3 regions of the Mesorhizobium sp. WSM4840 genome follow, and region 3 is predicted to be linked to each of the others. Evidence: riboswitches for the same ligand, from Rfam matches in the RefSeq annotation. Region 3 holds a riboswitch; each other region holds the start of a gene.
The links. Region 3 has a riboswitch for cobalamin ahead of AC0L3I_RS08985 (CbtB domain-containing protein). Riboswitches for the same ligand answer to the same signal wherever they lie in the genome.

Region 1 (10,455 bases), on a different contig from region 3:
AGCGCGGCGGCCGCGGTCTTTGTGAAAGACAATGCCGCCGCTGCTGTTGGGATCGACATTAGTTGTTGCCGAAGAGGTTACGGTCGCTGCCATTGACGGGCTTCTCGTCAGCCGGAACCGGATTCTGCGCCGAAGCCGAATTCTGAATCGAAGCCGTGTACGAGCCGTTGTCGACCGCAGCGGCCGGCTGGTTGGCGCCGTTCGATCCAAAGTTGTCGCTGCCGGCAAAAGCGCTGCCGGAGACAGCCAGGATGGCGGCGGTGGCAAGAATGATCTTCTTCATTTCTAGTACTCCTGAATTTTTCAGATCCCGAGCGGCGGACTGGCCGCTTTGTCTTGTTGTTTGACCATGATCTTTTACGAAAACCGGTTTCCACTTCGGGATCATGGTCTGGGATCAGCTGTTAATTGTTGCCGAAAAGGTTGCGGTCGGCGCCCTGGTCGACGGGCTTTTCAGCGTGAGCCGACTTCTGAATGGAAGCCGTATACGAACTGTCGACCGAGGCGGTCGGCTGATTGGCGCCGTTGGACCCATAATGGTCGCTGCCAGCAAAGGCGCTGCCGGTGATGGCCAGAACGGCGACGGCAATAAGAGCAATCTTTTTCATTTTTGGAACTCCAGTATCTTTAGTTTTCCGTCCGTCTAGCGGCGTGTCTTGGGAGGAATTCGCGTCGTCCGGACAGCCCCGATGTGGGAAGGCCATCCGGCAGATTCCAATCACGAAGTTGTTCCGTGTGGACCAAGAATCTACACCTTGAAATTGTACCAGGGGCTTCTATCGTCATTGCTTTCTGTTTTGTTTTCAAAGGTTTAGGACAAAGAGGCTAATCGACCATTTGACGGATTGCCGGACCTGCGTTCACAGCGTCATGCACGCATTGTCAACAGAAACGAACCGTTCGGTTCGATTTTAGAAGCGGCTTAAAAAGCCGGTGCTGAGTTGTTGTCGAATCGTTAACCATTTCGGCGCCCTGCAATGGTCAATCCGGCACGCTTTCAGGACCGGCAGCGCTCGCAGCAGGCGCAAATTTCACCTTCCTCAAATCCCGGCCCACAGGTTTCGCCGGCAGTGTCGCGCCGCATGGATACGATGTCGCTTTCATGCGGACAGTCAGCCGGCCGTCATGATTAGATCACGCCATCTCAGGTGCCGCTTGGTGACGACGAAGCGGAGAATTGGGAAGCCGGTCAGAACCCGGCGCTGCCCCCGCAACGGTGGTGGAGTTCAAGTCGCAACGGGAGACCACTGGGCCCAAGCCTGGGAAGGTGTCGCGATGGTCCGCAAGGACACTCCAGAGCCCGGAAACCAGCCCGAGATTTCTAGACTCGACTGATCGCGGTGGGCGGTCAAGAGGTGGATAGTGCATGCCCGGCCCTGTCGCCGGCTTGCGGCCGATCCTCCCTCCATCACCACCAGTTCAGTCTTTGGAGCGACATGCGTCCATTTGGACGCACAACGTACGCTCCAAGACTTTGAATTGCGCATCGTGCTTTCCGAAATCGATTCCGATTTCGGGCCGATGCGACGGCTATGAGGACAGGACATGGATGCGCGCAACGACATGCTGAGGCTCTTGCACGGCCGCAGGGAAGGCTACTCGCTCGAGCAGCCCTTCTACACCGATCCCGATTTCTTCAAGCTCGACATGGAGCTGATCTGGTATCGCGACTGGCTGTTCATCGGCCACGATTGCGAGTTGCCGAAGCCGGGCAGCTACATCACCGCGCAGATCGGCGACTATCCGGTCGTGCTGGTCCGCGACCAGCAAGGCAAGATCAACGCCTTCCACAATTCCTGCCGGCATCGCGGCAGCCGCGTCTGCAACGCCGACAAGGGTACGGCGGCGAAGCTCGTCTGCCCCTATCACCAATGGACCTACGAGCTGGACGGCAGGCTCTTGTTCGCGAGGCAGATGGCGGACGGCTTCGACAAGAGCCAGTTCAGCCTGAAGCCGGTGGCTTGCGAAAGCATCAGTGGCTACATCTTCATCTGCCTGGCCAAGGAGCCCGCCGATTTCGCGCCGATGCGCGCCATGATCGAGCCTTACCTCCTGCCGCACCGGCTGCGCGAGGCAAAAATCGCCTTCGAATCGACCATCGTCGAGAAGGGCAACTGGAAGCTCGTCTGGGAGAACAACCGCGAGTGCTACCATTGCGCCGGCAACCATCCGGAACTGTGCAAGACATTCCCGGAAGCGCCGACCGTCACCGGCGTGCAGGGCGCCGACAGCGATCCGGAGATGCTCGCGCACTGGGCGAAATGCGAGGCGGCGGGCCTGCCGAGCAAGTTCCGCATCGATCCGGCCGGGCAGTATCGCGCCACCCGCGCCCCGCTGCTGCGCGATGCCGTCAGCTACACGATGACGGGAAGACGTGCGGTGAAGAAGAACCTCTCCGACGACGTTTCGACCGACGGTATCGGCTCGCTGCTGCTCTATCACTATCCGACGACCTGGAACCATATCCTCGGCGATCATGCGGTCACCTTCCGCGTGCTGCCGATCAGTGCCACGGAAACGGCCGTCACCACCAAATGGCTTGTCCACAAGGACGCGGTCGAAGGCGTCGACTACGACCTCGCCGATCTCACCCATGTCTGGACCGAGACCAACGACCAGGACCGCCGCATCGTTGAGGAAAACGCCTTCGGCATCCTGTCGCCGGCCTATGAGCCCGGCCCCTATTCGGAACTGCATGAGGGCGGCGTCATCCAGTTCGTCGAATGGTACGCCTCCTTCATCGGGCCGCGCCTTGCCGAGGGCGGGCGGCCGGCGTTGCGCAGCGTCGCCTGAGCGAGGCCAAGGGGATGAATACGATGACGGACCTCGGCCTCTACCGCCATCTCGACGAGATGGCGCCCTGGAACGACAGGCTCCAGGTGCTGGAAGTCATCGGCGTCAGTGACGAGGCGCCTGACGTGAAGACCTTCACCTTCCGCTCCGACAACCAGACCTGGTTCCGCTACAGACCGGGGCAGTTCGTGACGCTGGAACTGCCGACCACCGAGGGCCCGTTGATGCGGACCTATACGCTGTCGTCCTCGCCGTCGCGGCCGTTCTCGATCGCGGTGACGGTGAAAGCACAGCCCGGCAGCCTCGGCACACGCTGGATGTTCGACAATCTGAAGCCCGGTGTTCACGTGAAGGCCTATGGGCCGTCGGGCAACTTTTCGCTGCACAGCCATCCCGCGGCCAGATATCTGTTCATTTCGGCCGGCTCCGGCGTGACTCCGATGATGTCGATGCTGCGCTGGCTGAACGATTGCGCGCCCTGGACAGATGTCGGCTTCGTCAACTGCGCGCGAAAGCCCGAGGAGATCATCTTCCGCAAGGAGCTCGAATTGCTCGGCAGCCGCATGCCGGGCCTGACGCTCGGCTTCATGATCGAGGAGCGGTCCAGCCGCGAGGGCTGGTTCGGCCATATGGGCCGGATCGACGCGATACGGCTGCCGCTGCTGGCGCCCGATTTTCGCGAGCGCGAAATTTTCTGCTGCGGCCCCGACCCGTTCATGCGCGCCGTGCGGCAGATGCTGGAGGCGGCCGGCTTCGACATGGCCAACTATCATCAGGAAAGCTTTGCGGCCCCAGGGGTGGAGGAAATACCGGCCCCGTTCGGTTCGCCGGCAGAGGGTGGGCCGGCAGAGGGCGGGGTCGAGATACCTACTGAGGCTGCAACGCCGATCCGCTTTTCACTTTCGGATATCGACGCCGAATGCGTTGCCGGCCAGACCGTGCTGCAGACGGCGCGCGCTTCGGGCGTGCGCATCCCGGCGGCCTGCGAGTTCGGCCTGTGTGGAACCTGCAAGGTGAAAAAGGTCTCGGGCACAGTCGAGATTAGCCACAATGGCGGCATCCTCGATCACGAGATCGATGATGGCTTCATCCTTGCCTGCTGTTCGAAACCACTGACGGCGCTCGAGATCGAGGCCTGACCGGCGAGGCGCTTAAACCCCGTAGCGTTCGGTGCGGATGAGGCTTGCCGGAACGCCGGCATCGATCAGCGCCTGGGCGGCGGCCGACACGAAGGCATTCGAGCCGCAGACAAAGGCGAACCTTGGCGGCGCGGGCAGCCGCACCATCGATTGCTCTATCATCACAACGTCGATCCGCCGCGAATAGTCCGCCGGGCGCCGGGCCGGCTCGCGGGTCAACGCCAACACCAGATCGAAGCCGTCCCGGCGATCATGGAAGTCGATCAGTTCGTCGCGAAAGATCACCTCGTCCCAGATCCGTGCGGAAAACACCAACGCCGCGGGCACCGTCGATTTGCGCGCGGCACGATGGCGGATCATCGCCATCAGCGGCACCACGCCGGACCCACCGCCGACCAGCAGAAGCGGGCCGCCGTCGCTGTCGGACCAGACGAAGTGGCCGCCGAGCGGTCCGCGCAGCTCGACCTCATCGCCGACCGCCGCGATATCGTGGAAGAAGGGCGAGATCTCGCCATCGTCGAGCCTTTCGATCGCCAGTTCGATCGTCTCGCCGGCGTCAGGCGCCGAGGCGATGGAGTAGGAACGGCGCGCCTGATAGCCGTCCGGCGCCGTCAGCCTGACGTCGACATGCTGCCCGGCACGATAGGCGAACGGCCGCGACGGCTCGAGGAAAAAGCTGGTGACGCGCGGCGTGCGCTTTTCGATGCGGCTGATGGTGACCGTCTGCCAAGGCGACTGCGCCGCCGGCGCGTCGCTCATGGATCGCCCGTATAGCGCTGCTCGCGCCACGGGTCGCCATAGATGTGATAACCGCGCAACTCCCAGAATCCGGGCTCGTCGCGCTCGGTAAACTGCAGCCCATTCAGCCATTTGGCCGACTTCCAGAAATAGAGATGCGGAACCAGCAGCCGCGCCGGGCCGCCGTGGTCCGGCGTGATCGGCTTGCCTTCGTAAATCAGTGCCACCATCGCCTTGCCGGCGGTGAGATCCTTCGTCGGCACGTTGGTGGTGTAGCCGTCGAAGGACAGCGCCAGCGTGAAGGCCGTTGGTGGCTCGATGCCGGCATCCGCCAGAATATCGTCGACCAGCACACCCTGCCACGCCGTGTCGAACTTGGTCCATGCGGTCACGCAATGGATGTCGCGGGTCATCTTGGTCAAAGGCAGCGCGTTGAACTCTGTCCAGTTCCACTTCTTGATCGGCCGCGGTCCGTGCTTGAGCGTGAACGACCAGTCCTCGGTGCTCACGCGCGGCGTCGGCCCGGCCGACAGCACCGGAAACCCTTGCTCGAGATACTGCCCCGGCGGGATACGCGCATCCGTATCCGTCGGGGGCTTTCGTCCTGAAAAGAAGCCGCGGGTGACCATCGGGAAATCCGTTTAAATCAGGCCGTCTGCCAGCCTTCCCCAGTCTTCTCGAAGATGCTCTGGTGGGCAACCATAATTTTGGCTGCAACCTCGCGGCAATGCGCCGCTTCAGCCACTGGCGAAGGGCACGGCGACGAACATCTGCGCGTCGCCGCGTTCGACGAGCAGGAGCACGGACTTCTTTCCGAATTTCCCGACCAGCGCAATCGCCTGGTCCGCCTGCGGCGCCTGATTGACGGCGACGATGATGTCGCCGGGCTGCATACCGGAAGCCGAGGCCGTCTTGTCAGGATTGACGCTCTCGACCAGCGCGCCGCGCTGGTTGTGCGTCAGATTCATCGCTTGTCGGACATTAGGAGTGACGTCCGTCGGGCCGAGGCCGATCGCAGGAGCACGAAGGCCCTGCTGTGCGGACGGTGTGTCTGAGTCGCCCACCGATGCCGTCTGCACTTCGTCTCCATTGCCTCGCCTGGCAGGCAGCCGACCGGATCGACAGCCCCGCATCCAGGGCGGAGATCGCGGTTTCTAGATGATATTACGAAGATTTAATCTAACGGGTCCGTGTCGCCCGCTCGCCTGATGCGTGGCTGGAGTCGAACCCTGATGAAGGGAGGTAGCGCACGACCTGAAAAAAAACCCACCTTGCGGGTTGGCGCGATCAAGCACCATGCGGAAATTGATAACATAGCTGCCAGCACAAAGCAAGAACAAAATTGCTGACAGGGATCACGAGCTCGCATATCTTCCCGCCTCTATCCTGCCGGTCATCGAAGCCTCCTATGCGCCGATCCCGTCTGTCCGCCTGAGATAGCCGCTGGCGATTTCGCGCATCCGTTTGGCGTCGAAGCTTGGGCCATGGCCGCCATGGCCGATGCGGATCGGCAGGTCGAGCAGCCGCTGCATGGTGCGGCGGTAAGCGCCCTGTCGGAGTCCGGCAGGTCGTCGATCAGCATCGCGTCGTAGATGGCGTCGCCGGCGAAGAGCAGGCCGTCGGCCTCATCGAACAGTGCGATCGAATCGGACGAATGGCCAGGCAGATGCAGCACGCGGAATTGCCGGTCGCCGAGATCGACCAGATCGCCCTCGTCGAGTGTCCGCGTCAGCGGGGCCGGCGGAATCTTGTAATCGGCTGCTTTCCAGCCCGACGCCGGCAGCTTGGAGACGGCGCCGTCGAGATCGTGAAACATGTGGGCGTAGGTGACCGCCTCGTCCATGCTGTCGAAATACGCGGCACTCATCCTGGGCCCGGCCCGCAGCGGGAATTCGTGCAGCGAGCCGACATGGTCGAGATGGATGTGGGTGGCGACGACGAGCAGCGGCTTGCCATCAGGCGTGTCGATCTCCGGCGCCAGCGGGCGGATGCCCATGCCGGTGTCGACAAGCAGGTCGACGTCGCGGCCGCGCAGATGCCAGATGTTGGCGCGCACGAAATCATGCACGAACGGCTCGGTCAGCATTGTTGTAGCGGCGTCAACTGCTGTTCTGCTGAACCAGTCAAGCATCAGAAGAGACCCGGCATCAGACGAACGGTTTTCCAACCTTATATTTTTCGGGGACCAGCCGCTTCAGATAGGCCATTCCCGCATCGGAGAGCTGGTTGACCTCAGGCAGCATGAAATCGTCTGGCATGTGGCGCGTCTTGCCGGCGACGTTTTTCAGCGGCACCTTGTTCAGCACGGTTTTCTTGCCGTCATATTGCAGCGCCACCGAGCCGCCGCCCTGTTCGGCGACAGCGACCGCAAAGACGCCGGCATCGAAGGCTTCCTGCGCATCGACGGCGTTGATGGCGCCGACATAGCCGCGCGGCATGTAGCCGAGCGCATCGACTCGCGCCCGCTTGCCCGGCAATCCTTCGGCCAGGGCGCGCTCGAGGGCGGCCGGCAGGTCGCTGCCCGACAGCTTGACGTTGCCATGCGCATCGCGCTCCAGTTTGTCCGGCGGCACAAGGCTTTCGACCAGCGCCTTGCCGTCGGCGGTGCTGACGCCTTCGGACACGGCGACGATGCAGCGCTTGTGGCGGTCGAGCGTGGCGCGAACATCGTCGATGAAGGCCGCGGCCGAGAACGGGCGCTCCGGCACATAGACGAGATGCGGGCCGCTGTCGGGATCAAGCTGCCATGCGGCGGCGGCGGCGGTGAGGAAACCGGCATGCCGCCCCATGACGATGCCGACATAGATGCCGGGCAGAGCACGGAAGTCGAGGTCGACCGAGAGAAAGGCGCCGGCGACGAACTCGGCTGCCGAAATGAAGCCGGGCGTGTGGTCGTTCTCCTCTAGATCGTTGTCGATGGTTTTCGGCGCATGGACGAAAGCCATCTTGCCACCGGCGGCGTCGGTCAGGATCTGCTGCGTGCCCGACGTGTCGTTGCCGCCGATATAGATGAAGGCGTCGGCGCCGGCTTTCTTCAGGCCGTTGAGGATGATCTCGCAATAGGCGTCATCCGGCTTGTCGCGGGTCGAGCCAAGCGCGGCGCTCGGCGTTGCCGCAATCAGCCGCAGCCGATCCTCCGGAATGGCTGAGAGATCGACATAGTTGCCGTCACGAATGCCACGCACGCCATGGATCGAGCCCAGGACCTTGGCGCCGGGATGCCGCTTGCGGATTTCGAGCGCGGCGCCCACCATCGTTTGGTTGATGACGGCGGTCGGACCGCCGCCTTGCGCGATCACAAAAGTTCCGGACATGCTTCACGTCTCCCGAGCAGTGGCTTTGCAGGCACATTCGCCTGTCTTGCGAGATCGCGCAACGGGAGAGTCGAGCAGCCGCGCCGGCCGCGCTATCAGGTCAGACGACAACCGGGAGAGTCAGACGACGACGACCGGGTTCTTCCTCGAGACGCGGCTGTAGAGGTCTATGACGTCCTGGTTGATCAGGCGAACGCAGCCCGACGACATCGCCTGGCCGATGCTCCACCATTCGGGCGAGCCGTGGATGCGGTAGCCGGTGTCCTGGCCGTTCTGGTAGATGTACAGCGCGCGCGCGCCGAGTGGGTTGTCGAGGCCGCCGGGCTGCCCGGCCTGCCATTTCACCAGTTCCGGCTTGCGGGCGATCATCTCGGCCGGCGGCCTCCAGGTCGGCCATTCCTTGCCGTACTGGATGTTGGCGCGGCCGGACCAGCGGAAGCCTTCCTTGCCGATGCCGACGCCGTAACGGATCGCGTCACCGCCGGGCTGCACCAGATAGAGCAGCCGCTCCTGGGAATGGACGACGATGGTGCCGGGCTGCTCGCCGGTCGGGTCGACGACGATCTGGCGGCGGAACTCCGGCTTGACCTTGAGGTAGGGCACTTCCGGCAGCGTGAAGCCGCCGTCGGTGACGGAGGCATACATCACACCAGGGCTGGTGATGTTCTTATCGACGCTGATGCTCGGGCGGATGGGGGTGATCGCGCCGGTTGTGACGCCGTCGAGTTGCAGCGCCGACAGGTCGAGCGTCTGGCTGCAGCCGGCGACGCCGAGCAACGCCATGGCACCGGCGCCGGACAACACCGCGCGGCGGGAAAGCTGGTTTTCGGAAATTTCGATGTCGATGGCGTCGCCGTCGTACGGCGGCGTCAGACCTCGCGTCAACTCACGCATCTACCCAAACCCTACGCTGTCGGCGGGAAACACGGTCCCGGCCGGATAGGATGCATTTTCACCAATCATAGTTGAAAAAGCGTGAAGACATCTTGCCCTACCTTAACCTCCTGGCCGAGCCGTCGCGCCGCACATTTTCGATGCAGCCCCTTTACATCTTTGCGAGCCCAAGGATTTATCCTCTTCTTTGAGCTCAAGGAGACGAACATGTCCTTCGAAAACTGGGCCGCCTTTGCCGCCGCCTCGACGATCCTTCTTGTCATTCCCGGCCCGACCATCCTTCTGGTCGTGTCCTATGCGCTCGGTCAGGGCTGGCGCACCGCGCTGCCGATGGCGGTTGGCGTGGCGTTTGGCGATTTTACGGCGATGACGCTGTCGATGCTGGGCATCGGCGCACTGCTGGCGGCGTCGGCCACCGTGTTCACCGTGCTGAAGGTGATCGGCGCCGGCTATCTGATCTATCTCGGCGTAAAGCTGTTTCGCGCCGGTGGCACGCTCAAGGCCGAGCCGCGCCTGGACGCGGTGTCCTCGGCCAAGATGATGGCGCATGCCTGGCTGGTCACCGCGCTCAACCCGAAAAGCATCACCTTCTTCGTCGCCTTCCTGCCGCAGTTCCTCGACCGGCACGCCGATTTCTGGACGCAGATGCTGATCTTCGAAACGACCTTCCTGGCGCTCGCCTTCGCCAATGCCTTCGGCTACGCGCTGATCGCGGCAAGGGCGCGCAACGTCGTGCGTAATCCCCGGGCGATCCGCATCTTCAACCGCACCGGCGGCACGCTGCTGGTCGGCGCCGGCATCGCCACGGTGGCGATGCGCTCGGGCAATTAGAGCGACGAAATTCGCCTGCGAGAGCCAGATGCTTACTCGAGGGCCGCCTCGATCGCCAGGATGATCTTCTCGGCTTTCAGCGTCGAGAAGCTGATGCCCTTTTCAGGAAAATAGGCGGCAGCAAGCCGCACAGCTTCGCGCAACGACATGCCCACAAAGCCAGCTATATCCTCACCATTGGCGACGGGCTGCGGAACGGCGATCATCACCACCAAGCCTTTCTGCTCTCGAGAGAAGTGGCCGAGCTTGTAGCCCTCAAACTCAGGCTTACTGACCGAGCCAGGCAGAATGAAAATCGGATTTATCCATGCCTCGGTACCATCGTTATAACTCGCATCACGGACATCGGCGGCGACGTTCATTGCCTTGTTGAGCATTGAGTGGACGAGGCTGCCGCGCTGTTCTGGGCCGCCAAATTGATTCCCTATCGCTATCATTACCCTTACCTTTTCAACGCCTCGGCCTGCGCCGTCACAGATTTGGTAGTGACACCTAAAAAATGTCGTTGCGAAGGGCTTTCAAGCCTGCTTGATATCTCCAGGTGACCTTGCCAAAGAGTCAATCCCGTCGCCTACATATTTGCTGAAATCCGCAGCTGCTGCCGGCCCAGACCTGATTAGCGCGCCGACCGCTAATGTTGTAAGATCGGATCCACAAATTGTGTGGTCGTCGATGGGTGACCCATGGCAGTCAGGGACGCATTCGGCCTGACGTTTTCGGGCGCGACCGAGGCCGGGTTCTCGTCC
Region 2 (10,455 bases), on a different contig from region 3:
ACGGGAGCCCGGCCTTCAAGGTCCGCTGCGCGCTCTCTCGCCGCCATCTCGCCCTCAAGCACGGGGTCATCGGTAACCTGAAGAAAGGCATGACCGTGCGGGCCCGCTTCCTCCTGGGCGACCGCACTGTCCTGGAGCTCCTGTACAACGAGGTCGACGATTGGCTCAACCCGCTCCTGGCGAGCCACTGATTCTCCATTTTCCAAACAGTCAGCGAGCCGCTATGTCGAGCAAGATCATCAAGTTCAAGCAGCGCGACATCACGGATTGCGGTGCCGCCAGCCTTGCTTCTGTCGCGGCCTTCTATGGCTACAAGCTGCCATTGTCGCGTATCCGACAGTATGCCTCGACCGGCCGCTCCGGCACCACTGTGCTGGGCCTCATGGAAGCGGCCCGGAAGCTGGGCTTCGTTGCCAAGGGGGTAAAGGGTGGCTTCGACAGCCTATACAAGATCCCCAAGCCCGCCATCGCGCACGTCGTCGTCAGCGAGGTTCTGCATCACTTCGTCGTAGTCCAGGCGATCAACGCCAGGTGGGTCATCGTCATGGACCCAGCCTATGGTGAAATCCGCAAGCTGGCGCACGAGGAATTCAAAAAGCAATGGACTGGCGCCCTGGTGCTCCTGGTTCCCGCAGACACCTTCAAGCGCCGCGACGAGACCACCTCACCCCTGGGTCGTTTCGCGCGTCTGCTTGCGCCACACAAGGCGGCGATGGCGCAGGCTCTCGCGGGGGCGCTGGTGACGACGATCCTTGGCCTCTCGACTGCCATTTACGTGCAGAAGATCGTCGACCATGTGATTACAGCGGGTAACCGCAATCTGCTCAACCTGATGAGCGTCGCCATGCTCTTGATCTTGGTTGTGCAGATCCTGATCAATCTCCTCAGAAACCGGCTCGTCCTGCAAACGGGGCAGAAGATCGACGTCCACCTGATCCTCGGCTACTACAATCATATCCTAAGCCTGCCTCAGAAGTTCTTCGACAGCATGCGCATGGGCGAAATCATTTCCCGCATGAATGACGCGGTGAAGATCAGGAGCTTCCTGAACGACGTCTCGATCAACATGTTCGTTGACGTGCTAACGGTACTGTTCTCGTTAGGGCTGATGTTCATCTACTCGTGGAAGATCGCCTTGGTCGTGGCGGTCTCCATCCCTTTGTACCTCTCGGTCTATTGGATCATCAACCGGCTGAATAGGAATCGTCAGCGCGCCGTAATGGAGAACGCTGCCGAATTAGAGACACAACTGGTGGAATCACTGGGAGCTGTCTCCACAATCAAGATCTCCGGCATGGAGAGCTTCGCCAACTTCAAGGTGGAGACCCGCTTCATCAAGATGCTGCACTCCGTCTACAGCTCCGGCCTGATCTCGATCTTCGGAGACAGCACCTCGACATTCCTCGCAACTTTATTCACCATCGTGCTGATGTGGTTCGGAACGACACTTGCCCTCGATCAAACCGTCACGCCTGGCGAATTACTCTCCTGCTATACCTTGCTAGGCTATATCACCCGGCCGATTGCCAGTCTGATCCAGACCAACCGGATCGTTCAGGATGCTTTTGTCGCAGCCGATCGCCTGTTCGAGATCTTCGACCTGGAGCCGGAAAGCGGTGGCGGCATCGATGCAGACAAATCCGACATTGGCGACATCCAGCTGGAGAAGGTCACGTTCCGATATGGTAGTCAGTTCGAGCTTTTCCAGGATCTTAGCGCCACCTTCCGCCGGGGGGAAATGACAGCAGTGGTGGGGGAAAGCGGCTCGGGCAAGAGCACCCTTGCGGCGCTGCTGCAGAATGTCTACCCGCTTGAGGGTGGATACATCCGGATCGGCCGTTATGCCCTCCAGGACCTGTCGACCGTATCCCTGCGCAAGGTTGTCGCTGCGGTGCCGCAATCGATCGATGTGTTCTCGGGCTCGGTGATCGACAACATCGCCCTTGGCGAGTTCGAGCCGGACATCGAAAAGATCCTCCAAATCTGCGATCAAATAGGGCTGCGGGAGGTGATCGAGCGCTGGCCCGGTGGCTTCCAGGCCTATCTAGGCGAAAACGGCGTACGCCTCTCCGGGGGCGAGAAGCAGCGCCTTTCGTTGGCTCGGGCTCTGTACCGGGATCCGGAGATCCTGATCCTCGACGAAGCAACCTCCTCTCTCGACTCGGTCGCCGAGGCGTTTGTCCTGCGAGTGGTTGAGGATCTGCGTCGGGGCGGCAAGACCATCGTCATCATCTCTCATCGACTCAGCACCATCCGTTGCGCCGACAAAATAATGGTCTTGGACAAGGGGCGGGTTGTTGCGGAGGGGAGGCATGCTGATCTGCTGACAGCTGAAGGCGCTTACGCTCGCTTGTGGCGGGCGCAAACCGGATCCAGCTAAACAGCTTCAGGTGAGGGGCACGGCAGAATTTTGGGGCAGTGAGGCATGGAACAGCAGCGGCGAATGTATATCGCCGTCGCTTGGTTTCAACCTTGTGGGTGTGCCGCGGTCGGCCATATCCTTCAATGCGAAAATGCGAGTTCATGTTTTGGGCGCCACGGAGCGTCCGAAAATTGTAGCTTACTTGGGGGCGCGATGAACCTGATCGATACGAGGCGCGCCGAGCTGCTCTACAGCCGCATGGGCCCGGCCATCGAAGCCTCCGGCGGCAGCGCCGGCAACACGGCGGCGGGTGTCGCCAGCTTCGGCGGACGCGCCGCCTTCTTCGGCAAAGTCTCGAACGATGCGCTCGGCGAAATCTACGCCCATGATATCCATGCGCAGGGCGTCGCCTTCAACACCAGGCCGCTCAATGGCGAGCCACCGACGGCGCGCTCGATGATCTTCGTTACCCCAGACGGCGAGCGCTCGATGAACACCTATCTTGGCGCCTGCGTCGAGCTCGGGCCTGAGGACGTCGAGCCCGACAAGGCCTCGGGCGCCAAGGTCACCTATTTCGAAGGCTATCTGTGGGACCCGCCGCGCGCCAAGGAGGCGATCCGGCAGACGGCCAGCCTGGCGCACGCCGCGGGCCGCGAAGTATCGATGACGCTTTCGGATTCGTTCTGCGTCGACCGCTATCGCGACGAGTTCCTCGACCTCATGCGTTCGGGCACGGTGGACATCGTCTTCGCCAACAGCCACGAGATCAAGTCGCTCTACCAGACATCGTCCTTCGACGGGGCACTGGCTCAGATCCGCAAGGATTGCCGGATCGCCGCCGTGACCCGTTCGGAAAAGGGCTCGGTGATCGTGCGCGGCGACGAGACCGTCACCGTCGAGGCGACCAAAATCCGGGAGCTGGTCGACACCACCGGCGCCAGCGATCTCTATGCCGCCGGCTTCCTGCATGGTTACACGCAAGGCCGCGACCTCAAGACCTGCGGCGACCTCGGCTCACTGGCGGCCGGATTGGTGATCCAGCAGATCGGCCCGAGGCCTCGTCAGAATTTGCGCCGCGAGGCCGAGCAGGCCGGGTTGTTGTAGGGACGCATCTCGGCGAGGTGCTGCTCACCCTCCCCTCTTTGCGGGCTGTCCAGACAAGCGCTGGGAAAACACCGTGTACCCGTCCGTGAAGGATGGCGGTTCTTCTACAAATTTCTGATTATGAAGGCTCAGGAACGTTGTCGCCCTTCGGCCCAGTACTGCCGGCCGATCATGATGGTCAACACGCCCTCTTACGAAAATCGTTCTGAGCCGGGATCGTACAATTGACAGATTGCCCGACCGGCCAGCCACAGCCACCGGTCAGCCACAGCCTGCGAACCGGAGAGGGGCGCAGATGGTTCAGCTCTACCGCGATCTGCGAATTGAGACACGCCGCGGGTGAATGATTCACATAAACACATAAACATTTCTTTATACAGCATTGACAAGAAAGCGGGCAGCTGCGATTGTCCGCATGTCGTGGTTCTCCGCAAGGCGTTGCCCTAGCGGAGCTAAGAGGGAAGCCGGTGCAATGCCGGCGCTGCCCCCGCAACTGTAAGCGGCGAGCCAACCCACCAATGTCACTGGGGCGAACTGCCCCGGGAAGACGGGCAGAGGCTGTGACCCGCGAGCCAGGAGACCTGCCACGGTGAACAACGTCCACGGGCGGGGTGTCTGGTGGCCGCGGCAGCTCGGCGTTGATGCCGGCCTGTTAGCGCCTTCCTTGTCCCCGCCGCTAGCCATCGGGGTATGGAATGAATGTCTCCCAGCAAGTTCCCATAGCAACGCTTGGTGTGCCGCGTATCGGTCGCCGGCGAGAACTGAAATTCGCGCTCGAAAGCTACTGGTCCGGAAAATCTTCTGCTGCCAACCTTCTGGCGACGGCGAAGGCGCTCCGTGCCGCCAGTTGGAGCGAGCAGCACGACCGGGGCGTGTCGAAAATCCCGTCGAACGATTTCTCACTGTATGACCATGTGCTCGACACCGCAGCAATGGTCGGCGCCGTGCCAACCCGTTACGGCTGGACGGGCGGCGAGGTCCCCCTCGACATCTACTTCGCGATGGCGCGCGGGACGCAAGGCGATACCGCGGGTTGCGGACATGCCAGTCACGGGCATGCCGTTCAGGGACAGCGCGTAACCGCGATGGAAATGACCAAATGGTTCGACACGAACTACCACTACATCGTGCCGGAGTTGGGCGACGATCAGACATTCGCCCTCTCGTCGACGAAACCAGTCGATCACTTTCTGGAGGCAAAAGAGCTCGGCATCCATACACGCCCGGTCCTCCTTGGACCGGTCACCTTCCTCAAGCTGGCGAAGTCTCCCGACCAAGGTTTCAATACCATGGCGCTGCTACCGCGCCTGCTGCCCGTCTACGAGCAACTCCTGCGAAATTTGGAGCTCTCTGGGGCCGACTGGGTTCAGATTGATGAGCCGGCGCTTGTGCTCGACCTTAACCCGAACGAACGAGCTGCCTTCGAATTCACCTACGGCCAGCTGTCGAAAGCCGCGCCCAAGTTGAAAATCATGCTGGCTACCTATTTCGGTCCGCTGGGAGACAATCTCGAGACCGCGCTTTCGCTGCGCCTGGCGGGCCTACATCTCGACCTTGTGCGCGCTCCCGAGCAGTTGGAGACGGTTGGTCGGCTCGCACCGAAGGATCTGGTGCTCTCACTTGGCTTGATCGACGGCCGCAACGTCTGGCGCGCGAAACTGACTGCCATTCTCGACCGTATCAAGCCGGTCATTGCCGGCTGGCCGCTGGACCGCGTCGAAATTGCGCCTTCCTGCTCGATGCTTCATGTGCCGATGGACCTGCGGATGGAGACCGCGCTCGATGTGGACGTCAGATCATGGCTGGCATTCGCCGCCCAGAAGACTGAAGAGCTGCTCGTGCTGGCCCAAGCCTTGTCCGAAGGCAGGGATACTGTAGCGGGCGCGCTCAAGGCTTCTGAAGAGGCCGCCGCCGCGCGCGCCATGTCTGCAAAGGTCCATGATCCGCTCGTCCATGGGCGAGTTGTCGGCATTGACGGCGTCATGAAGCAACGAAAGAGCGCATTTGCCAAGCGCTCCAGAGTCCAGGCTGACACGCTCGGCCTGCCGCCATTCCCCACGACGACCATCGGGTCCTTCCCGCAGACGGCCGAGGTGCGCAGGGCGCGCTCCGCTCATGCGAAGGGCCGGCTGAGCTATATCGACTACCAGGCCTTCCTGAAGAAGGAGACCGAAGCGGTGGTCCGTTGGCAGGAGGAGATCGGGCTGGACGTGCTGGTACACGGCGAGTTCGAACGAAACGACATGGTGCAGCATTTCGGCGAGCAGCTGTCCGGCCTCGCCTTCACCCAGCATGGCTGGGTGCAAAGTTACGGCTCCCGGCTGGTGCGCCCTCCCATCATCTTCGGCGACGTATCGCGGCCCAATCCGATGACGGTTCTCTGGTGGCAATTTGCCCAGTCGCTGACGAATAAGCCGGTGAAGGGCATGCTCACAGGGCCAGTGACGATTCTGAACTGGTCTTTTGTTCGCGACGACGTACCCCGCGCCGAGACCTGCCGCCAGATCGCGCTCGCCATCCGCGATGAAGTGACGGACCTCGAAAGAGCTGGCGCAAAGGTGATCCAGATCGATGAGGCCGCATTTCGCGAAGGCTTGCCGCTGCGGAAGGCCGACTGGAAACATTATCTCGGCTGGGCTGTCGAATGCTTCCGGCTCGCTTCGACGGGTGTGGAGGACGCGACCCAAATTCACACCCACATGTGCTATTCGGAGTTCAATGAGATCATCGACTCGATCGGCGAACTGGACGCGGACGTCATTTCGATAGAGACGTCGCGCTCTAAAATGGAACTTCTAGACGCCTTCACCAAGTCCAAATATCCGAACGAAATCGGTCCTGGCGTCTACGACATTCACTCACCACGTGTCCCGGAGATCGGCGAGATTTTGCATCTCGCTCAACTTGCCCGCGAGCGACTGTCGGACAGCCAATTGTGGGTGAATCCGGACTGTGGTCTCAAAACAAGGAAATGGGAGGAGGTCCGCCCTGCCCTCGTGAACATGGTCGCTGCGGCATTCGCCCTGCGGGAGAAAGTGCAGGCGCAGGCCGCTGGGCCACTGTGACCGGCAAACATGTGACCAGCGGGCTCCGCGGATGAGTTCAAAGCAGAAGGGACGGCATCGAAAAGCCGCCCACTGATTGGTAGAGGCCCCACCCTTGTCGTCCAGCCGAAGGCCCGCTGGACGGCTGAGCGGCGGGGCAGGATCTGGGAAGCCGCTTCTGGTCCGAGGACGGATGATTTCAACCAGGAACTGGAGTAAGGCGGCTTTGCCCGTGAGCTTCAGCCTCTCACAGCGCCAGCGGTCAACAGACACTTCACCGAGGGGCGAACGATGCCGCCTGTGCACCGACACATCAAGATATCGGCGGCCAGACCGACCATCGAGAGCATCGTGTCGAGTGATTGCGTCGCATGTGGCGGACATCGACGAAATAGCCATGCCGCCCAGCTGCAAGCTGCGACCATTCCTCATCGCTTGAATTGAAACTTCGCTGCATCTGGCGTGACGCTTGCTCCGCTTCCGCTGAGGTTCGCTGGACTGGGTTTTCAAGCGCACGGATCGCTGTGGAATGTTGCTTCGACACAAAGGCAGCCGTCAACATTACGATTGGTCCAAGGATCTCAGGTGTTCTCCGAGCCTACCTTTTCGTTGCGCAGGCTACCGGAGCAGGGCGAGGAGCGAAATCAACCAAGCGTAAGGAGCACCCGATGTCGAACATGATGAAGGCGCTGGTGAAGGCCAAGGCCGAACCGGGCATCTGGATGGAAGAGGTGCCGGTGCCGGAAATCGGCCCCAACGACGTGCTGATCAAGATCAAGAAGACGGCGATCTGCGGCACCGACGTCCACATCTACAATTGGGACCAGTGGGCGCAGAAGACCGTTCCGGTGCCGATGGTCACCGGCCATGAGTTCGTCGGCACGGTCGCCGATTTCGGCGCCGCTGTCACCGAATACAAAGTCGGCCAGCGCGTCTCGGGCGAAGGTCACATCGTCTGCGGTCATTGTCGCAACTGCCGCGCGGGCCGGGGACATCTGTGCCGCAACACGCTTGGCGTCGGCGTCAACCGTCCTGGCGCCTTCGGCGAATATCTGGCGATCCCGCAGCACAATGTCGTGCCGATCCCCGACGACGTGCCCGACGAGATCGCCGCGATCTTCGATCCCTTGGGCAATGCGGTGCACACGGCATTGTCCTTCGATCTGGTCGGCGAGGATGTACTGGTCACCGGCGCCGGGCCGATCGGCATCATGGGCGCGCTCGTCGCGCAATGCGTCGGCGCGCGAAAAGTGGTCATCACCGACATCAATCCGGTGCGGCTGGCGCTGGCGAAAAAACTCGGCGTCCAGCATGTGGTCGACGCGTCGAAGGAAAAGCTGCGCGACGTGATGCCGGCGCTCGGCATGACCGAGGGGTTTGACGTCGGTTTGGAGATGTCGGGTGCGGCGCCCGCCTTCCGCGACATGATCGATACCATGAACAATGGCGGCAAGATCGCCATTCTGGGCATTGCGCCGACCGGCTTCGAGATCGACTGGAACAAGGTCATCTTCAAGATGCTGCATCTCAAGGGCATCTATGGCCGCGAGATGTTCGAGACCTGGTATAAGATGATCGCGCTGGTGCAGGGCGCGCTCGATGTGAGCGGCCTGATCAGCCTCCGCATCGGCATCGATGATTTTCAGGTAGGCTTCGATGCGATGCGCAGCGGCAGTTCCGGCAAGGTGGTGATGGACTGGTAGGGCGATTGGCCGGAAGTAGCCTTTCGGCAACGCTGGAGGGACAGCCTCTCTGGCCTGCCGGCCATCTTTCCGCGGAGGGAGCATGGCTGGTGCAAGCAATAGCTCCTCCGCAATGTGCGCCGCTCAATCGCCCGCGACGCATCGTGGGCGATCAGAGGACGCTGCGCTTGTGGCAATTCGCCCAGATCGGTCAAGGAATGCTCACAGGCCTGACGCGATCGGCTGTTTTCCAAACGCCTATGATCGAGGCCGTGGCACGAATTGCAGGAGAAAACGCCTGAGGATGAGAGGCGTGGATCGAAGAACAGTGCCTTGCCGAGGGCAATCTTCTCCGGCGTGCTCGGGTTGGTGACTGCCGGTATGGAGGGCAAGGGCTTGAAGATGGCCAGTGCCGTTTCTCTCAGGTCTGGCGGAATGGACTGCGCAGCAAAAGCTGTGGCTGCCACAAGCGCAACAGCCACCGCAGGGGATAGGATTTTCATAGATGGAGTCCTTACGATGTGCACGCAAACCATTCTCCACATGCGGCTCGCGAACGCCCTGCGCTAGATCAGCAGATGAAGGGAATCGTACCTGCCGAGCAAGCCAATCGAGCGGCGGAGCAGTGACTGCGGTTCATCGCCCGACGGCGGACTCCAACGGTGGGGCGCGCGCAATCGCTGTTTGTTCGGTGAGGGTTTGGTCGGTTCCGTGGCCTGTCGCCGCATGCTGCCGCTGCGCCAACCTGTTTCATAGGCGCCTTCTGCCCACCGAGTGCACGGCTCATGGTTTACAAGGTTTCTGCGTCTTGCCTCTGCAATTCAGACGGACGAGATCGGGACTGAACGGCGGATAACGGCGCAGTTAGCGATTACCGCGCAGATCAGTGTCACGACAGCGTGAAGTGGACTATGACCTCAATGCTGGACGAGCAACGAACAATCCTGTCGCGAGATTTGTTGCTTTCATCGGAAATCATCACTAGAAGCGACGCTCCGCAGACCAATCCACTGGAGAGTTTCATGCCAGAAGAAGACCTCGAAAACACCAACAATCTCATCGACCTTACCGCGGATGTTGTCTCAGCCTATGTTTCCAACAATCCCGTACCGGTGGGGGAGCTGTCTGCTCTGATCGGCCATGTGCACGAAGCTTTGAGACGCACGGCGGCCGGTCGCGTCTCGGCACAAGAGCCGACGGTATTGACGCCGGCCGTCCCGATCAGAAAATCGGTGACGCCGGACTACATTGTCTCCCTTGAGGACGGCAAGAAATTCAAGTCGCTAAAGCGTCATCTGTCGACCCATTACGGGCTGAGTCCTGACGAATATCGCGCCAAATGGGGTCTGCCGGCGGACTATCCCATGGTCGCGCCGAACTATGCGGCTGCACGCTCTGCCCTGGCCAAGACGATGGGACTCGGCCGCAAGCCGAAAGAGCCCGAAGTCTCGGCGCCCGAAAAGCGGTCTAGAAAGAAGGTACTAGCGTGACTTCCTCCATCCAGACCCGTTGTGGGGCTGGCGGCTCGATCGGCATGATGTGAGCGAAACACTCGAAAAGGCGGGATCAAGTCCCGCCTTTTCCTTGCACGGTGTGATTGCACGCCGCGAAGCGGAATGGAACTGACATAGCGCAGAGACACAGGGAACCGCAGCGGTAAAAGGACCAACTTTTCAGCTTGGGACGGAACCGTTGCAGACCTCTACCCTGAAAGAATGTCGCGAGGCTCTCCTGCCTTGGTACACCATCTATCCGACTGTGCCGGAGTTCACCGCCAGCGTGGGGGTCGTAAGCTATGAGGAATGGCTAAGAGGTCTGCCGGCTGACGATCCGGTGTCGCTCTATCTTCACATTCCGTTCTGTCGATCGATTTGCTGGTATTGCGGCTTTCCGACCACGATTGCCCGCAATCAGGGTCCGATCCTCGATTATCTAGCCGTTCTGCGCGACGAGATCCGTTTGGTCTCGGATCAAGTGCAGCAGGGGCTCGTCATCAACGACGTGCATTTCGGCGGTGGAACCCCGACTCTGATCGGGGCAGCGGAGTTCTTGGCCATGATCGAACTGCTGCGCCGCCGCTTCGCGTTCAGGGAGTCCGCTACGATCGCCGTCGAAATTGACCCGCGCACGTTCACGGCCGAGATCGCCGAAGCATTGGGAGCAGCCAATGTGAGCCGCGCGAGTCTCGGGGTGCAGAGCTTTGATCCGATTGTTCAAAAAGCGATCAACCGGGTCCAGAGCGAGGCGCAGACGGCCGCTGCCG
Region 3 (10,455 bases):
CTCTACGAAGGCCCCTCTCCGGCCGCTTCGCGGCCACCTCTCCCCCCGCTTCGCGGTGGGCGAGGAACCCAGGTCTTGAGACCCCCTCTGCCCTGCCGGCCATCTCCCCGCAAGGAGGAGATCGGCCGCTTCGCCGATGAAGCCTCCTTCGGAGTGTTCAAAACTCTATGCCTTGCTGCGCCTTCACGCCGGCGGAAAAGTGATGTTTGGTCACGCCCATCTCGGTGACCAGATCGGCGGCATCGACCAGCGCCGGTTTGGCGTTGCGGCCGGTGACGACGACATGCAGGTTTTCGCGGCGCCCTTTCAGCGACGCCACCACTTTGTCGAGATCGAGATAATTGTAGCGCAGCGCGATATTCAGCTCGTCGAGCACCAGAAGGCTGATCGATGGATCGGCCATCAGTTCGAGCGCCTTGGCCCAGGCGGACTCGGCGGCGGCGATATCGCGCTTCAGATCCTGCGTCTCCCAGGTGAAACCCTCGCCCATCGTGTGCCAGACGACCCGGTCGCCGAAGGCGGCAAAGGCGTCCTTCTCGCCGGTGTGCCATTTGCCCTTGATGAACTGGACGACGCCGACGCGCCTGCCGTAGCCGAGCATCCTCAGCGCCAGCCCGAAGGCGGCAGTGGTCTTGCCCTTGCCGGGCCCGGTGTTGACGATCAGCAGCCCCTTCTCGACCGTCTTTGCCGCGACCTCTGCGTCCTGCACCGCCTTGCGCTTGGCCATCTTGGCGCGGTGGCGTTCCTCGTCCCTGTCGTCGATATCGGTCATCTCATTTCACCTTGAGCGGCAGTCCCGCCACCATCAGCAGCACTGTGCCGGCGACGGCCGCGACCTGCTGGTTGAGCCGGCCGGCGGCATCGCGAAACCGGCGAGCCAGCGCATTGTCGGGCACGATGCCCTGGCCAACCTCGTTGGAAACCACGAACCATGGCCCGCGCGGCCGCGACAGCACATCGGCCAGCCCTCGGCATTCGGCCTCAATGTCGCGTTCGGCCAGCATATGGTTGGTCAGCCACAGCGTCAGGCAATCGACGAGGACAGGCCGGCCGTCAGGCAACGCCTCAATCGCGCCGACGAGATCGAGTGGCGCGTCGATGGTCGTCCAACCCTCGCCGCGCCGCGACTGATGCAGCGCGATACGCTCGCGCATCTCGTCGTCATAGGCTTGCGCCGTAGCGATATAGGCCCACGGCGCCGGACAGGCCGTCACCAGTCTTTCGGCATGCGCGCTCTTGCCGGAGCGCGCACCGCCGATGACCAGGGTCAGATTGCCGCCGGGAGCAGCGCGATCAGGCAAAGCTGTCGCGCAGGCCGGTCGTGCTGCCGGTCAAGCGGCCGCGCACCACGCCGACGACGGCGCCGAGCACCAGCCAGAACACCAGATTGGTCAGTGTCACCGCCACCACGAACTGGTGGTGCAGGGCTTCCGTGATCGGCGATTCAAAACTGTCGGGCTGCGGCGCGCCGACGATATGCGGCGCCACGATCAACGCCACGGCAAGCAGCGCCAGCGGCAGCGATTTGCGAAAGGCGAGCAGCCCAAGACCGGCCGCGGTCGCTATCACCGTCGCCGTCCACCAGATCTGGCGCTGAGTGAGATCGGCCGCCGGCATCGCCGGCAGTTCGGGCGGCAGGCCGAGGTTCGGAGCCAGCGTGAACACGGCAAAGCCGGCAAGCCCCCATAACAGGCCCTGACGCCAATTGCCGATGCCGCCGGCGAACTCCGAAGCGGCGACCAGGATCAGCGCAAAGCCGATGCCGGTGACGACATTGGCAACGACGTTGAAGGCGAATCGTTCAAAACCGTCAGCCGGCGCCCAGCCTTCGTCTTCCGCAGCCGGAGCGGCCGGTTCGGCGCTACTCATGGCATTGGCGTCCGTGGCGTTCGCAGCCGGCGCCGCGGTATGGTCATGCGTGTGACCACTGCCGGCCTGCTCGTAGACTTCCGCCTTGAGAATGAGCGGCACGGTGGCGTAGGCCTGCATGCAGGCGAGAACGACGCCAGCCACAAGCCCTGCGATCGCCGCGATGAGCACGACGTTGCGAAACAGTGTCATGATGTCGGCCCCTCGTCAGTGGCAGGGAAACGCCATCGAGTGGCGATAGTCGTGGGCGGCATTGTGGACCGTATCGATATGCGAGAAGCCGACAAAGCCCATGACGAAAATGCCGAGAAATGCAGCAAGCGCCAGCTGCACGAAGCGCGACTGCGAGGAGACGGAAGCGCCGAGCGAGACGGAAGCGGTATTCATGTCTTGTCCTTTCGCCCTCCACCCGAGGGCATAGAAATCAGTTCTCCTGTCGCCGGCAGGTCTCCTGGCTCGCGGATCAGCGCCCTTCCCCACCTTCCCGAAGAAACTCTTCAGTGGCATATGGAGAGGACTACCGCACACAGTTGCGGGGGCAGCCACGGCATTGGGCGAATTTTGCCCTTACCGCATTCCCTTTAGAGCGCCGTGCGTCCGAATGGACGCACAAAGGACGCTCTAACACTTAGACTCTGCGCATGACCTTTCCGGAACCGATTCCGGTTCCGGGTTCATGCGCGGCTCCAAACGGAACCGACGACGGCCGCGACTATAGGCAGAATCGCTGCGCCCGGCAAACCAAATTCCGCCAGCGGCCAGCCCGAATGCGCCGTCTCGGGAATCAGCCGGCCGGCGCCACAAGGCCGGAGTGCTGATGCCCGAGGAATATGAACTGCATCGCTTCTAATGGGTGCGTCAGCGGCATACGGCGCTTTCACCGACGCCCTGAGCATCAACGGGATTTGCCCTGTCTTCTTTTGTCCGGGGCAACCATGATAGTCGTCTTGCAGTGCTGAATCAGATTGCGAGACCATGAGCATTTCTACGCCGACCGTTCAGGACCGATCCAAGCGCATCATCGCCATCGACGTCGCCCGCGGCGTCGCTTTGCTTGCCATGGCAAGTTACCATTTCACCTGGGATCTCGAATTCTTTGGCTACACCGATCCCGGCCTGACCGCCTTCGGCTGGTGGAAATTCTACGCGCGCTGCATCGCTTCGACCTTCCTGTTCCTGGTCGGCGTCAGCCTGTTCCTCGCCCATGGCAAACTGATCCGCTGGAACGGCTTCTGGAAACGCTTCGCCATGGTCGCCGGGGCGGCGCTCGCCATATCGGCTGCCACGAGGCTTGCCACGCCGGACAGTTTCATCTTCTTCGGTATCCTGCACGAGATCGCGCTCGCCAGCCTGCTCGGCCTGGCGTTTCTGCGGCTGCCGGCGCTGCTGGCGCTTGCTGTCGCAGCTTTCGTCATCACAGCGCCGCTCTACCTCAGGTCCGAGATCTTCGACCATCCGGCCCTGTGGTGGGTCGGCCTGTCGGCAACCAACCCGCGCTCCAACGATTATGTCCCGCTGTTGCCATGGTTCGGCGCTGTGCTTGCGGGCATCGCGACGGCAAAACTCGCCTCCGCCTCCGGCCTGCTGACGCGGTTGGCAGGCCTGACGCCCGGCAGCTGGACAAATCCGCTGGTCTTTATCGGCCGGCACAGCCTCGCCTTCTATCTGATCCACCAGCCGGTGCTGATCGGCTCGATCTGGCTTTTTTCGCAAGTCATGCCGGCACCGGTCGAGACCAGGCAGGTCACCTTCCTGAAAGAATGCCAGACTTCGTGCGAGCAATCGCGCGACACGGAGTTCTGCTCCAGCTATTGTGTGTGCATGCTCGATACACTCGAGGGCGAGGCCACGCTTGATCAGCTCTACCGCAACGACCAGGCTGCGGAATGGAAGGCACATCTCGACGAGCTCGCCGGCGCCTGCACTGCCAAAGCCGACAGCACTTTGATGGAGGGAGGAGCACAATGACCGACCATCAACAGAAACCTGGGCAACAGAAACCGGGGCAGCCGAAACCGGGGTTTATACCGTGGCCGCCGCTGATCTATGTCGCGGCCATCGCCGTCAGCATCGCGCTTGGCTTGCTCTATCCGCTGCCATGGATCGGCGGCCTTCTGGGCGACATCCTGTTCGCGGCCGGCTGGGTGGCATTGTTCGGCGTCGTCGCACTCTGGTTCACGGCAATCCGCACCATGATCCGGGCAAAGACGACGCTCCACCCAAACGCCGTGCCGGATCACCTGGTCACATCTGGCCCCTTCGCCGTCAGCCGCAACCCGATATATCTGGCCAACACGCTGCTGATGATCGGCGTCGCCCTTATCTCGGGGATCGTATGGTTCCTGCCGCTGGCGATCATCGCCGCCTTCGCAACGCAGAAGATGGCGATCGAGGGCGAGGAAAGAGTTCTGACGGCGAAATTCGGCAAGAAATACCGGGATTACGCTAAAAAGGTGCGGCGCTGGATTTGAGGCGTGCGGCAAGGTCTTTTTAAGAATTCGCTCTGGCAGAAAACCACACTAGCTGGCCGCCAGAGTAGAATTGTCAAAAAAGGCCGCTCACGTGTTGACGCCGAGCTCCACCAATCGCTCGACGCAGGATTCCTCGGCCTGATCGAGTTCCGCCAGCGTCTCTTCGAGGTCGCGGCGCTTCTGGCGCAGATCCTCGCGCTTTTCCTCGATGCGTTTGATCATCAGGTTGAGCTGACCGACCTCCCCGGGCGGCTCCTTGTACATCTGGATGATTTCGCGGATTTCGTTGATCGAAAAGCCGAGCCTCTTGCCGCGCATGATCTGGCGGATGAGATGCCGGTCCGACGGGCGAAACAGCCGCGTGCGGCCGCGCCGCACCGGCTGCACCAGCCCTTCGTCCTCGTAGAAGCGCAGCGTCCGCGTCGAAACATCGAATTCGCGGGTCAGTTCGGTTATCGAATAATATTCCCGCATCGTCACTCCAAAAGCCCGGATAGCGGCGCGATCGCCCATTATGCGGCGATGCCCTTCATTCACAAAAGGGCTCGTCCCGCACCGGAATCGACCGGTAGCTCTCCATCGAAACCTCGCACGCAACTTACGTAAAAGTCAATTGAAGGGCCTTATCCGACTCCCGCGCCCAGATGCAGCCACCAGGTGGCAAGGCTAAGGAAGGCGAGGAAACCGATAACGTCGGTAATCATCGTCGTGAAGATTGATGATGAAATCGCCGGATCGGCGCCGAGCCTGTCGAGGAACAGCGGAAGCAGAATGCCACCGAGTGCCGCAGCCAGCATGTTGACGATCATCGCCGCGGCAATGACGAAACCGAGATCGGGATTGTGAAACCAGAAGCCGGCGACCAGCCCGAGGATCGTTGCAATGACCATGCCATTCAGCAGGCCGACCACAACCTCGCGGCGAATGACGCGACCGGCATTGTAGATATCGAGGTCGCGTGTGGCGAGCGCGCGCACGGTCACTGTCATCGTCTGCGTACCGGCGTTGCCGCCCAGCGAGGCGACGATCGGCATCAGTGCGGCAAGTGCGACCATTTCCTCGATCGTTGCACCAAACATACTGATCACCGAGGCCGAGATGAAGGCCGTACCGAGATTGACGAGCAGCCACGGAACGCGCGAGCGCGAAGTCGAAAGAATGCTGTCCGACAGTTCTTCGTCGCCGACACCGCCCATGCGCAGCAGATCCTCCTCGGCCTCCTGCTGGATGACGTCGACCACGTCGTCGATGGTCAGCACGCCGACCAGCCGCTCGTTCTCGTCGACGACGGCGGCGGAGAGAAGGTCGTATTGTTCGAATTCGCGCGCTGCCTCTTCCTGGTCCATCGTGGCCGGAATGGCGTGCCTGGTCTCATGCATGACCTCTTCGACCTTGATCGAGCGCTTAGTGCGCAGGATCTGGTCGAGATCGATGGCGCCGAGCAGCTTGAAGCTCGGATCGATGACGAAAATCTGGCTGAAGCGGTCGGGAAGGTTATTGTCCTCGCGCATATAGTCGATGGTCTGGCCGATCGTCCAGAACGGCGGCACCGCGACGAACTCCGTCTGCATGCGGCGGCCGGCGGTCTCTTCGGGATAGTCGAGCGAGCGGCGCAGCCTGATCCGCTCGGTGAACGGCAGTTGCGACAGGATCTCGTCCTGGTCTTCCTTTTCGAGATCCTCAAGAATGTAGACCGCGTCGTCGGAATCGAGATCCTGCACCCCCTGGGCAATCTGCGCGTTGGGCAGACTGTCGACGATGTCGCGGCGGATCGCCTCGTCGACCTCGGTCAGCGCGGAAAAGTCGAAATCGGCGCCCAACAAGTCGACCAGCGCGCGGCGTTGTTCGGGATGAAGCGCCTCGAGCAGATCGCCGAGTTCCGATTGGTGCAGGTCGTCAACTTCACGCTTCAGCGTCAGCGTGTCGCGATCGGCGATCGCTGCGCCGATCTGGGCCAAGAACGACGACAGAATGGCGCCGTCCTCGCCATAAATGTCGGCATGGCTGCCGTCAGCGGCCCTGGCGCCGGTCGTCTGTTCGTCCTGGCTTTCCACCAGCGCCTCCCGCCATCAGAATTCCGGAAAAGGTGCCTGTCACGTCTAGAACATTGGACCCAGAAGTGGAAACCGGTTTTGGGAAAAATCCGATGCTCAAACACAAAGATAGTGCGGCGGCACGATTCGACCTGAGAGTCCGCCTCTATGGCGCAACGCGTGGGAATATCAAACGAAATACGCCCTTCCCCGCCGTGGAGCGAAGGCTGGTGCAACCGGATCGCCCGACAGACGTTGATGCCGCACTCGGCCCTCTCCTCAAGGACGCGAAGGCTCAGGCGATGAGGTCAGAGACCAACGGGCGCAAGGGATGACAGACTGATCGAAATGGAAGCCGTTGGACACCGTAAATCCTCGAAGAACCGTCGAACGTCGATTCCAGGCAACTCGGTGACCGAAATATGCGACAGAGCCGGTTTGCCTTACCATAACGTCAAATGCGTTGACCTGAGCGCATGCTCGGAATTTGCGAATGGAGGGTGGAATCCTTATAGTTGTGAATTGGCGCACGCTTTCGACTGCGGGCGTGCAGAATCGTAGAGAAGGATACAGATGCCGGACGTCAACTCGGATGCGGCGACACCTCGAATTGCACTCATTTCAACCCACGGCTACGTAGCTGCCAACGCACCACTCGGCGCGGCCGATACCGGCGGACAGGTGGTCTACGTCCTGGAACTTGCAAAAAAGCTGGCCCAGTTGGGCTATGCTGTCGATATCTGGACGCGGCGATTTGAAGACCAGCCTCCTGTCGATGAAGTGGCAGACGGGGTTCGTGTCCTGCGTGTCGCCTGTGGCGGACGCGATTTTATTCCGAAGGAATATCTTCACCGCCACCTTCTCGAGTGGTGTGAAAACGCGCTGCGCCTGATTCGCAGGGAAAACCTCTCCTACGACTTCATCAACAGCCACTACTGGGATGCGGGCGTGGCGGGGCAGCGACTGTCGGAAGCGCTCACTATCCCGCACATCCATACGCCGCATTCCCTCGGCATATGGAAGCAGCGCCAGATGAAGACGGATTACCCGGACAAGGCCGATACATTCGAGGCCGAGTTCAATTTCACCGAGCGTATAAAGCACGAGACGATCATCTATCGAAGCTGCGCCATGGTGATTGCAACAACGCCGCCGCAGGTGGATATGCTGATCGAGGACTACAGTCTCGAGCGCGACCGCGTGCATATGATCCCGCCCGGTTACGACGACAACCGGTTCTTCCCCGTCAGCGAGGCGTCTCGCCGGTTGATCCGCCATCGGCTCGGCTTCGAAGGGCGAACGATCCTGGCGCTCGGCCGGCTCGCCACCAACAAGGGCTACGACCTGCTGATCGATGCGTTTTCCGTGGTGGCGCCGCGTGTGCCGGATGCGGTCCTGAGGCTCGCTGTCGGCGGCGAGAACATGGACGAGCAGGAACAAAAGATCCTGAACCAGCTCAAGGAACAGGTTGAACAGCTAGGCTTGCAGGACCGTGTCGTCTTCTCAGGCTATGTTGCCGACGAGGATCTGGCCGACACTTATCGGGCGGCGGACATGTTCGTCCTGTCAAGTCGCTACGAGCCGTTCGGCATGACCGCGATCGAGGCGATGGCCTGCGGAACGCCCACCGTGGTTACGATCCATGGCGGCCTCTATCGCGGGATCAGCTATGGCCGACATGCGCTCTTCGGTGATCCGTTCGACAAGGAGGATCTCGGCATCACCATCGTCAAGCCTATGAAGCACCCGCGCCTCTACGGTCGCCTGGGCCGCATGGGTGCGCACAAGGCGCGCAGCCTGTTCACCTGGACAGGTATCGCGCAGCAGTTGGTCAGCCTTGTCGAAGGACGTCCGGTGTTGAAGGCGGTCGACGACCATGATTGGGACGAACCTTGGAACGACGGCGATTGAAACCGATCGCGCTTCTATCAAGTGATCTCGACGGGACTCTGGCGGGTGATCCGCCGGCGACGTCACGCTTTCGGTTAAAATGGGAAGCGCTCGATCCCGAGCACCGGCCGGTTCTCGTCTACAACAGCGGTCGTCTGGCCGACGACATTTTGAACTTCGTCGATGAAGTCGCCCTGCCAGCGCCGGACTACGTGATCGGCGGTGTCGGTACGATGCTCGCCGGTCCGCGGCACACCTCGCGCCTCGGGCATTTTACCCAGAGGTTTTCGGAAGGCTGGTCTCTTGAAAAAGTCGATGCGGTGCTCGGATCGCTCGAAGACACCGTCCGCCAACCCGACGGCTATCAACACGCCTTCAAATCGAGTTGGTACCTGCACGACGCAAGTCCGGAAGCCCTTGCCAGCATCGAGCGCGCTCTGGCCGAGGCCGGCCTGTCAGTGACGATGATTTATTCGAGTGGACGCGATCTCGACATCCTGCCGCGTTCAGCAGACAAGGGGCAGGCGCTGGCCTGGCTCTGCAATGAACTCGGCATCGGTCTGGATGAGGTGGTGGTCGCCGGCGATACCAACAACGATCGCAGTATGTTCGACCTGCCGGGTGCGCGCGGGATCGTCGTCGCCAATGCCCTTCCCGAACTGCTTGACATGGCTCGGGACAACCCGCTGATTTACAGCGCGAAGAAACAGTTCGCCCTTGGCGTCGTCGAAGGCCTTGCTCATTGGTCGGTGTTTGCGGACGCCCAATCCTGAACCGGAAATATTGATCTCCTTGTCACGGTTTGAGCGCCCATACCGTCGCGTGTAGAACGGCACCCGCTTCGGCGATGAGACGTGCGGATTGTACCGGCTCAAAACCGCTGATCCGTTTCGTGCCAGCCCAACGACCGCGATCCGCAAAAACCTCGATCGATCCATAGTCGAGGAATATCCGCAGCCGTTTTGGACGGGCTCCCTTGGCGATGTAGTGAGGAGATTGAGCTGCGCCGCCGTCTTCATGGCAAATGGCAAGTCCCTCGTCGTCGACGACAACCTCGAGGCGAACAGTTGGATGATGCAGCTTCAGGCGGAAATGGGCACCCGGCCTTTCCAACTCGAACAGGATTTCGACCGCGCCATTGATAAAGCTTACCTGCTCTCCGGCTGCAAGGCGTGTTCGGTCCAGAATATGGCTCCGCAGGCTCTCGGCAGCACCGATGGGCGGGGTATGCAACTCGCCTGCAGACAGATGGATATTGCGAGGCAACGTCATGGCTGTGGGGAAATCGATCGCCGGTCCGGTATCGGCCCAGTTGGCAAGCCATCCTATACCGACAATGGCATCACCGTCGACGAAGGCCTGGAAGGCGTAATTATCTGTCCCGAAGTCCAGTTCCTGTTCGAATTCCTTGGCAAAGGTCTGACCATCGAACCAACCGACAATGGCTATTGTCAGGTTCTTGCGCCGGGTGGACTGGTCCTCACTGTTCATCAGCCCGAGAATTAGAACCCAGCGCGTCGCGGGATCGGTCGCAGGCCCGTCGAGCGGCAGCAGACAGGGACATTCGATCGCCGTCGTCCGATAGTGTTTCTCGACCAGAAGCTTGCCGATGTATGTCCAGCCGGTGGCGGCCGTATGGTCATGGGTTTCGTAGAGCAGGACAACGCCGCCCTCATCGCTCTGGCTGCCCAGCAGCATTTTCCAATGGCCATCCGGTCCCTTGAAGACGTACGGGTCGCGAAAATCGGTGGTCAATCCCTCGTCAAGCGGGCGGTAGGGCAGGATGACGTCGGCATTTCCCGCCGTGATGAGGTCGCTGGAAGTGGCAGTGAGCTGGATTTGCTGTTCCGGGATACGATCCTGTACCTGCTCGGTGAAAAAGACGCGAATACCCGGGCCATCGGCAAGCGGGACGGCTGAGCCGGAATATGCACCGCCCCGTTTGTCGGGCCTTGCGGTAAGATCTTCCGACGGGAACAGGAAGATGGGCATGTGACGCCACCGCAAATAGTCGGAAGATACGGCGTGGCCCCAATGCATCGTATTCCACCGAAGTCCATGGGAATAATGCTGGTAAAAGAGATGTGGGCGACCTCCAAACCGACCGAATCCGTTTGGATCGTTCATCCAGCCGAACGGCGGGCGAAAATGATAGCTGTCAGGGATGTTCGGCGGCGCATTTCCGGGATTGG

Region 1: linked by a shared signal. The riboswitch ahead of AC0L3I_RS05675 (aromatic ring-hydroxylating oxygenase subunit alpha) and the one ahead of AC0L3I_RS08985 (CbtB domain-containing protein) in region 3 are both predicted to bind cobalamin.
Region 2: linked by a shared signal. The riboswitch ahead of metE (5-methyltetrahydropteroyltriglutamate--homocysteine S-methyltransferase) and the one ahead of AC0L3I_RS08985 (CbtB domain-containing protein) in region 3 are both predicted to bind cobalamin.

What each region holds. Positions count from the first base shown of each region.
Region 1 covers NZ_JBVVQD010000002.1:477,318-487,772, forward strand. The annotation lists gene AC0L3I_RS05660 (DUF680 domain-containing protein) at 1-93, opposite strand, end outside; gene AC0L3I_RS05665 (DUF680 domain-containing protein) at 59-283, opposite strand; gene AC0L3I_RS05670 (DUF680 domain-containing protein) at 405-608, opposite strand; cobalamin riboswitch at 1,130-1,330, shown strand; gene AC0L3I_RS05675 (aromatic ring-hydroxylating oxygenase subunit alpha) at 1,546-2,793, shown strand; gene AC0L3I_RS05680 (FAD-binding oxidoreductase) at 2,817-3,932, shown strand; gene AC0L3I_RS05685 (FAD-binding oxidoreductase) at 3,945-4,691, opposite strand; gene AC0L3I_RS05690 (molybdopterin-dependent oxidoreductase) at 4,688-5,299, opposite strand; gene AC0L3I_RS05695 (PDZ domain-containing protein) at 5,408-5,638, opposite strand; partial or broken gene AC0L3I_RS05700 (MBL fold metallo-hydrolase) at 6,077-6,801, opposite strand; gene AC0L3I_RS05705 (diphosphate--fructose-6-phosphate 1-phosphotransferase) at 6,818-7,984, opposite strand; gene AC0L3I_RS05710 (L,D-transpeptidase) at 8,105-8,878, opposite strand; gene AC0L3I_RS05715 (LysE family translocator) at 9,086-9,709, shown strand; gene AC0L3I_RS05720 (hypothetical protein) at 9,742-10,146, opposite strand; partial or broken gene AC0L3I_RS05725 (tetratricopeptide repeat protein) at 10,393-10,455, shown strand, end outside.
Region 2 covers NZ_JBVVQD010000029.1:39,632-50,086, reverse strand. The annotation lists gene AC0L3I_RS28985 (HlyD family secretion protein) at 1-191, shown strand, start outside; gene AC0L3I_RS28980 (peptidase domain-containing ABC transporter) at 224-2,380, shown strand; gene AC0L3I_RS28975 (adenosine kinase) at 2,444-3,466, shown strand; cobalamin riboswitch at 3,871-4,069, shown strand; gene metE (5-methyltetrahydropteroyltriglutamate--homocysteine S-methyltransferase) at 4,186-6,531, shown strand; gene tdh (L-threonine 3-dehydrogenase) at 7,179-8,213, shown strand; gene AC0L3I_RS28960 (cytochrome c peroxidase) at 8,153-8,695, opposite strand; gene AC0L3I_RS28955 (Ros/MucR family transcriptional regulator) at 9,215-9,682, shown strand; gene hemN (oxygen-independent coproporphyrinogen III oxidase) at 9,885-10,455, shown strand, end outside.
Region 3 covers NZ_JBVVQD010000004.1:287,550-298,004, reverse strand. The annotation lists gene cobO (cob(I)yrinic acid a,c-diamide adenosyltransferase) at 158-772, opposite strand; gene cobU (bifunctional adenosylcobinamide kinase/adenosylcobinamide-phosphate guanylyltransferase) at 774-1,271, opposite strand; gene AC0L3I_RS08990 (CbtA family protein) at 1,294-2,061, opposite strand; gene AC0L3I_RS08985 (CbtB domain-containing protein) at 2,077-2,256, opposite strand; cobalamin riboswitch at 2,294-2,494, opposite strand; gene AC0L3I_RS08980 (acetyltransferase domain-containing protein) at 2,845-3,837, shown strand; gene AC0L3I_RS08975 (methyltransferase family protein) at 3,834-4,340, shown strand; gene AC0L3I_RS08970 (MerR family transcriptional regulator) at 4,428-4,814, opposite strand; gene mgtE (magnesium transporter) at 4,964-6,394, opposite strand; gene AC0L3I_RS08960 (glycosyltransferase family 4 protein) at 6,947-8,284, shown strand; gene AC0L3I_RS08955 (HAD-IIB family hydrolase) at 8,281-9,036, shown strand; gene AC0L3I_RS08950 (GH32 C-terminal domain-containing protein) at 9,059-10,455, opposite strand, start outside.